DNA from 2 places in the Shouchella rhizosphaerae genome. Region 1 is predicted to be linked to the other one. Evidence: a T-box and tRNA genes for the amino acid it is inferred to sense, from the RefSeq annotation. Region 1 holds a T-box; the other holds one or more tRNA genes.
The links. A T-box is a leader RNA that pairs with one kind of tRNA and senses whether it is charged. The one in region 1 lies ahead of thrS (threonine--tRNA ligase), so its partner is inferred to be a tRNA-Thr.

Region 1 (4,216 bases):
CCATGAATTCTTTAAGGTCAGGGCTTTGAACCAACGCAAAATATTGATTAGCAGAGTGCGTTGCCGGATCGTAAGTTACGCCTCTTTTTCCTTCCAAGGTATAGTAGGAAGAGCCGTAATAGATCGTTGCAGTTTCTGTTTGAAGTTCTTCATACTGGTCATTAAACCCAAAGTCTTTTAGTAGAATTTGTAATTGTATCTCAGCATCATGTTCTATCATATTGCCACGGTACTTTAATTGAATAAATCCCCAGTACTCTTTTTCGTTAGAATGTGATTGATCTTCATGGATATTGAGAAATTCAAAATGGTCTTTACTTTTGTAACCAACAGGATCATCCTCAATATAATACCCCGCGGGAAACCACATGGAAAAGTTGTTTTTTTCGGATTGAAAATAATGGAACCCGTCATCAGTTTCGACCTCTGGGTCAAGAAAGCTACTCGTAAAATCATCTGTTAAGGCAATATCGTCTGAACCGTTGAGTGCGAACGCCATGGCGACCCCTCCTCCTAATGCAATCAAGACAACGATCGGAATCCAAATGCCTTTTTTCATCATCCATCCCACCTTCGCTCCCGCCATGTGGTGTTTAGTTTTATCATAGAAAAGACAAAGGGAAAATTCCACTAGTACCCGCAATAAATGGAAAAACGGCGCTTTAGGCATAGTGAAATAGTCTTCATTTTTAAACGTGTTGTTAAAAATGGAGTTAAGGTTTAGGGGGAAAGCAACTGAGTGTGATGGGGAAGTTTTGTGTCGCATTCTAACCGTGGATTGCGAAGGTTGGTCTCATGGCCCATCTCTTTTTCACCTCCTTTTTGAAGCGAATGTTTTGAATACGGTTCATTATTGTCCGTCATTATGGGCGGTGGTGAACTATCTCTTTTCCCTTTTCAACTAACGGCCTTTGTTTAGAGACTAATGGATTAATTAAACTAATATATCAGAAATAGTTTTAAAAAATAGCTTGAAAAATATTTTAAATCGGATTACTTTATCTAAGAAAGGAGAATTAAAATATGAAAAGAATTACCTGAATCCAGGATTGCTTATTTCCGAAATATTGGGGAGTATGGTGAAAAGCAAAACAAAAAATTAATGGAGAATTTTAAAAAGTGGGCAAAATTAAATGGTGTGTTTAATGATTCTATAATTTTAGGCATACCGCGAGATAACCCAGAGATTACTCCTAAAGAGGAGTGTCGTTATGATGTTTGCGTTGTTATAAATAAAGATTTTAATGTGACAAAACCAGCTCATATTGGAGAATTTTCTGGTGGGAAATACGCTGTTTTTTTGCTTGACCATACAAAAGAGGCAGTCAGTGAATTTTGGGGCAATATTTTTTCTGAGATCGAAAGAAATAATCTATCAATAAGAGAACAACCAATTATAGAAAGATATACTTCACAAATGATTGATAATCATTTGTGTGAAATATTAGTTCCTATACAGTAACGAAGCGGGGACATTCCTACTTTCTATTTAAAGGACGAAAAACTGATACACCTACTATGTATTTCAGATCTAACTGCAGAAACCACCAAAAGAAAATGACACAGATATGATGTTTAAACGTTATAACTTTAATATCCTATTAATTTTGAAATTTATTTAAATTGGATCTACAAAAAGCGAAAAGAAGGGTTGCGGTTAGGAGACATTTACTGTATCATGTAAAACAATTTAATGTTATCGTTTGATTTTTTAAAAGCACTGATAAGGACATGAGTTACTTTTTACGGTTTCCAGAGAGGGAAGGAGAGCTGAAATCTTCCTAACGCAGGAGAGTAACTTACCACCTTTGAGCTGTATTGGAGAATGAAGTACCCAATACCGTCTATGCTACGTTACAGCACCAGAGCCGTAAGTTCTCTTTTTACTTATGGGAAATTGGGTGGAACCACGGGTAGAACGCACTCGTCCCTTCTTGGGGGATGAGTGCGTTTTTGTGTTTTGACAATTACAAAGCAAGAGCGATGAAAAGGACAGGAATTATTTTTACGGTTTTCAGAGAGGGAAGGGTAAGCTGTGATCTTCCTAGCTTAGGAAAATAATTTACCACCTTTGAGCTGTATTGGGGAACTTAGTATCTAATACCGTTTATGCTACGTTACAGCACCAAAGCCATAAGTTTTTCTTTTTAGCTTATGGGAAATTGGGTGGAACCACGGGTAGAACGCACTCGTCCCTTCTTGAGGGATGGGTGTGTTTTTATTTTATTTACTTTAAAAGGAGTGTTTCTTGTTATGAGTGAACCATTAATAGCTATTGAATTTCCAGATGGAAAGAGCAAGCAATTTCCGCAAGGTGTAACACTGGCTGAACTTGCACAATCCATTAGTCCGAGTCTTTACAAAAAAACGATTGTTGGATGTATAAATGGTGTTCCTTCCGATTTAGCATGTCCAATCACAGAAAACGCTCATATTTCCTTATATGATGTCGCTTCAAAAGAAGGAATAGAAGTGCTTCGTCATTCAACAGCCCACTTATTGGCACATGCATTAAAGCGATTATACCCGGCTGTTCATTTAGGAGTGGGTCCTGTCATCGGAGATGGATTTTTTTATGACGTTGCGTTGGACCAACCGATTACCGTCGGTGATTTGCTAAGAATTGAACAGATGATGAAGCAAATCATTAAAGAGGACATGGAGATAACACGTAAGGAAGTTACGCGCGAAAAAGCTAAACAGTTGTTCAAACAGGACCCTTTAAAACTTGAGTTGCTTGAAGATATACCGCCAGATGAAACAGTGACTGTGTACGAACAAGGTGATTTTTATGATTTATGTCGTGGTCCTCATATACCTTCAACAGGCAAAATCAAGCATTTTAAGTTAACGAAAGTGTCTGGTGCATATTGGCGGGGCAATAGCGATAATCAAATGCTTCAACGTATTTACGGTGTTGCGTTTGCGACAAAAGATGAGTTACAAGATTATTTTGCCTTTCTAGAGGAAGCTGAAAAGAGAAATCACCGTAAGCTTGGAAAAGAGCTGGAATTGTTCATGTTCTCAGAAGAAGCTCCAGGAATGCCTTTCTATCTTGCCAATGGTCAAATTATCCGAAATGAGCTTGAATCTTTTTTGCGAAATCTTCAAGCCAAATACGACTATAAAGAAGTTCGCACGCCGATCATGATGAATCAACGGCTATGGGAACAATCTGGTCACTGGGATCATTACAAAGAGAATATGTATTTTACACAAGTGGATGAGCAACAATTTGCGCTAAAACCAATGAATTGTCCTGGCCATATGCTCATTTTTAAAAACGGGCTGCATTCGTACCGAGATTTACCAATTCGCATGGCAGAGTTTGGTCAAGTGCATCGTCATGAATTCAGTGGTGCCTTGAATGGTTTATTGCGTGTCCGTACATTTTGCCAAGATGATGCCCACATTTTCGTAACACCGCAACAAATTGAAGAGGAAATCACACTTGCATTAAAAATAATCGACCATGTCTACCAAGTATTTGGGTTTAAGTACGAAATTGAATTATCGACACGTCCAGATGATTTTATGGGGAGTGAACACCTTTGGGAGCAGGCTGAAACTGCTTTAGAGAATGTACTGCAAAAACTTAATTATGCTTATAAAGTCAATGAAGGCGATGGGGCGTTTTATGGTCCGAAAATTGATATTCACATAAAAGATGCCATTCAGCGCAGCCACCAATGCGCCACGGTTCAACTTGATTTCCAACTACCTGAAAAGTTTGATTTAACTTATATAGATAAACAAAACGAAAAAAAGCGTCCAGTTGTTATTCACCGAGCTGTATTTGGTTCAATTGACCGTTTTTTAGGAATTTTAATCGAACATTTTGCAGGTGCTTTTCCTGTTTGGCTTGCGCCGGTACAAGTACAAATTGTCCCGGTTTCCCACGTTCACTTAGACTATTGTTTAACGATACAATCAGAACTAAAACAAGTAGGGGTAAGGGTAAACATTGATGAAAGTGATGAAAAACTAGGTTACAAAATTAGAAAAGCACAAATGCAAAAAATCCCTTGCACGATCGTGCTAGGTGACAACGAATTAAAAGAAGAAACAGTCACGGTTAGACAGTATGGAAAACCGGAAACAGAGAGGGTTCCTTTTGAATATTTTAAAGAGAAACTTGTGCGACAGATTAAAGAACGGAGCATGTAATAAGAATTATTAAGACTCAGACCGCCACAGCATGTTAACAACCGTTCCT
Region 2 (4,216 bases), 370 kb from region 1:
TACTTTCATTTTCCATACCGTTTGTGCATTAGGGATTGGTAAGTTCCTATCATTGCCTCTGGCTTCCGTATATCGTTTAGAAGCAGAAATAGTAGTAGAAGCATCGATTACGACTGTTGCGGTATCTTGCACCTCACCGAATTGATCCGCTTCAAATGAGGCTTGCACGCCAAGCTCTGTACCATTAGCCATCAAACCATTTGTTGTCGCCAATTTGATAATATTTTCATACGTTTGACCTGCTTGTAACCGTTCAAATTGATACACTAACTGGCTTGTTTCCGAATCAAATGTTGGTTCTACACCAGCTATTCTTAATTCTGATAACGATTGATTAAAGGTCACTTCATTTGAAAGTGGCAAATCGATTGTTATTCTTGCATTCGTGTATTCTGTAATAGAACCGGTTGTTTTAAACACTAACTTATAAGCTGCATCGTTCCCAGCCAAGACACTCGCATTCAATGGTGAAATATCAATATCTACATTTAAATCTCCTGCCATTGGTGTAAAGATAGGCTTATCTTGATCTTCATTACTCTCTTCTTCATGTTGATTTGTTTCTTCTTGCTGTTGGGATTCTGTTTCACTGTTTGTGGGTGAGGATTCTTCTTGATTATCACCATTTGTTTCATCAGCGTAATTGTCTTCAGATTTATTTTCTTCTAGTTGTTCATCCTCATTTAAGTTATCTGACTCTGGTTGATCCGAATGGTTTTTTTCAAATTCTTCTACTTCCGCTTCCGTATCAAGTTCTTCTAAATCTTCATTCCCACTGGAACTATCCGATTCCACGGAAACCTTAAACTCTACAATTTCAGTGCCACCGTCTTCAAATTGGCCTCTAACTTGTAGAATATTATCGCCTACATTGAACCCTGTTAAAATGATATTTTCAGAGATTGGAGACCCTTTTTCTTTCGGGATATTTAAACGATTCTCCTCATAATGATACGTAATTTCACTATTAGAATTTAACTCTTTCGTGCTCTCTTCATCATATTCAATTCCTTTTGGAAGAACAAGCTCCAAATTGTTTAAATCCGAGTAGTCTGTTACTACATTAAGAATAACTTGTTCTTGGGTTGGTGTCCCTTCAACAGAGATATCAAGTTCGTTCTCAAACTTTCTTTCCGAAGCTTCCGTTAACCCAACTTGTCCAAACGGCAAGAAAAGAATTAAGAAAATAAGCATTACTATAAAGCCTTTTCTTATGTTACCCTTCTGCTTTCTCATAGAGCCCTCCTTAAATAAAATTAATAACTATATAGAGCCTTACATGCTATTAAGCGTCAATAGATGCGTTATTAGCCCATATATTTACACAAAATCATAACATCGTTAAAAAATCTGTCAAATTATACATAGTAATATCATCTTATCAAGATAAGTTAATTGTAAAAATAAGAATTTTATATAGTTCTAAATAATCATTTTGCATAACTTATTATGATGTTCTCTACAGCATTTACTGAAAAGCTATTTTTAGTGCGTAGCCTGTATTAAAAGTTAAATTACCAACCTAAATTGCTCTTGTTATAACAAGGATTAATTAATTCTATAGTAAGTTAATCTCACTTTAATATATATTGAAATAAAACTCACGAAAATAGATAAAAATGGTAAAAAAGAAGTGCTTTGGACTTGTGTGTTTTATACTTTTTTTATGTGGTATTTTATAAGTGAATTTGAGAATTCGTTTCCTTGTTTTTTTAGTTGATATCCGTCATCCATTTTATGTGGTTTGGCTGAAGGACTCGCAATGTTTCATAGGAAAACTTTTGGTTTAAAAACAAAAAAGCTTCTCCATCGACGGAGAAACTTTATTATCAGTATAAGAAAGCTTCCAAGCGGACTTGAACCGCTGACCCCCACCTTACCATGGTGGTGCTCTACCGACTGAGCTATGGAAGCACAAAAATGGCTCCACAGGCAGGATTCGAACCTGCGACCGATCGGTTAACAGCCGATAGCTCTACCACTGAGCTACTGTGGAACGAAAAAAATATATAGAAAAAGCCCGGCAACGTCCTACTCTCGCAGGAGGAAGCCTCCAACTACCATCGGCGCAAAAGAGCTTAACGACCGTGTTCGGCATGGGAACGGGTGTGACCTCTTTGCCATTGTCACCGGACTCTACTTGACTTCAGATAAGCGGCGAATCTCTTCGTCTCGTTCGTGATTCTTCTTCAGTCACGTACATTTGTACGCTCCTTCAGTCGAACACTTCCAATCCTCGACCTTCTTGCTTCTCTTTGTCAATCGTTTAAGCTTCGGATTTCTTCGTCCAGTTCGTGTCTCTCAGTCAGTCACGTACGTTTGGGTACGCACCCTTCTTCGAGCACTCCTGTCCTCGAACTCCTCGCTTCTCTGACTTCAGAATAAGCGGCGAATCTCTTCGTCTGCTCTGAAGTGTAAGTATGGAAAGAATCGGTGATTCTTTCAAAACTAAATCCGAAATACTCAAGTGTCAAGAATGTATAGGATAAGTCCTCGACCGATTAGTATCAGTCCGCTCCACGTGTCGCCACGCTTCCACTTCTGACCTATCAACCTCATCATCTCTAAGGGGTCTTACTGGCTTACGCCATGGGAAATCTCATCTTGAGGGGGGCTTCATGCTTAGATGCTTTCAGCACTTATCCCGTCCATACGTAGCTACCCAGCGATGCTCCTGGCGGAACAACTGGTACACCAGCGGTATGTCCATCCCGGTCCTCTCGTACTAAGGACAGCTCCTCTCAAATTTCCTACGCCCGCGACGGATAGGGACCGAACTGTCTCACGACGTTCTGAACCCAGCTCGCGTGCCGCTTTAATGGGCGAACAGCCCAACCCTTGGGACCTACTTCAGCCCCAGGATGCGACGAGCCGACATCGAGGTGCCAAACCTCCCCGTCGATGTGGACTCTTGGGGGAGATAAGCCTGTTATCCCCAGGGTAGCTTTTATCCGTTGAGCGACGGCCCTTCCATACGGCACCGCCGGATCACTAAGCCCGACTTTCGTCCCTGCTCGACTTGTAGGTCTCGCAGTCAAGCTCCCTTCTGCCTTTGCACTCTACGAATGATTTCCAACCATTCTGAGGGAACCTTTGGGCGCCTCCGTTACTGTTTAGGAGGCGACCGCCCCAGTCAAACTGCCCACCTGACAATGTCCCTGGCCCGGATCACGGGTCGAGGTTAGAATGCCAGCACCATCAGGGTAGTATCCCACCGACGCCTCCACCGAAGCTAGCGCTCCGGTTTCCAAGGCTCCTACCTATCCTGTACAGATGATACCAACACTCACTATCAAGCTACAGTAAAGCTCCATGGGGTCTTTCCGTCCTGTCGCGGGTAACCTGCATCTTCACAGGTACTATAATTTCACCGGGTCTCTCGTTGAGACAGTATCCAAGTCGTTGCACCATTCGTGCGGGTCGGAACTTACCCGACAAGGAATTTCGCTACCTTAGGACCGTTATAGTTACGGCCGCCGTTTACTGGGGCTTCAATTCAGAGCTTCTCACCATTTGGGATGACCCTTCCTCTTAACCTTCCAGCACCGGGCAGGTGTCAGCCCCTATACTTCGCCTTACGGCTTCGCAGAGACCTGTGTTTTTGCTAAACAGTCGCTTGGATCCTTTCACTGCGGCTCTCTCGGGCGGTTAACCCTACTAGAGCACCCCTTCTCCCGAAGTTACGGGGTCATTTTGCCGAGTTCCTTAACGAGAGTTCTCCCGAGCGTCTTAGAATTCTCTTCTCGCCTACCTGTGTCGGTTTGCGGTACGGGCACCTGTATTCTCACTAGAGGCTTTTCTCGGCAGCGGAGGATCAGGGATTTCGGACCCGAAGGTCCTTCACGGTCACAGCTCAGCCTTACGGAACACGGATTTGCCTATGTTCCAGCCTCGCATGCTTCGACGCGCACAGCCAGCGGCGCGCTCACCCTACCTTTCTGCGTCCCCCCATCGTTCAAACGAATACGAGGTGGTACAGGAATATCAACCTGTTGTCCATCGCCTACGCCTTTCGGCCTCGGCTTAGGTCCCGACTAACCCTGAGCGGACGAGCCTTCCTCAGGAAACCTTGGGCTTTCGACGGATAGGATTCTCACCTATCTTTTCGCTACTCATACCGGCATTCTCACTTCCAAGCACTCCACCAGTCCTCACGATCTGGCTTCGCTGTCCTTGGAACGCTCCCCTACCCAATCCCATACGGGATTGCCATAGC

Region 2: it encodes a tRNA-Thr, which carries the amino acid that the T-box ahead of thrS (threonine--tRNA ligase) is inferred to sense. The anticodon was not compared.

What each region holds. Positions count from the first base shown of each region.
Region 1 is NZ_CP144921.1:1,688,354-1,692,569, reverse strand. It holds gene V5G21_RS08475 (hypothetical protein) at 1-559, opposite strand, end outside; gene V5G21_RS08470 (AraC family transcriptional regulator) at 1,049-1,462, shown strand; T-box leader at 1,712-1,935, shown strand; T-box leader at 1,975-2,200, shown strand; gene thrS (threonine--tRNA ligase) at 2,254-4,167, shown strand.
Region 2 is NZ_CP144921.1:2,059,604-2,063,819, reverse strand. It holds gene V5G21_RS10380 (SpaA isopeptide-forming pilin-related protein) at 1-1,236, opposite strand, end outside; tRNA gene V5G21_RS10375 (tRNA-Thr) at 1,842-1,914, opposite strand; tRNA gene V5G21_RS10370 (tRNA-Asn) at 1,922-1,996, opposite strand; rRNA gene rrf (5S ribosomal RNA) at 2,019-2,134, opposite strand; rRNA gene V5G21_RS10360 (23S ribosomal RNA) at 2,482-4,216, opposite strand, start outside.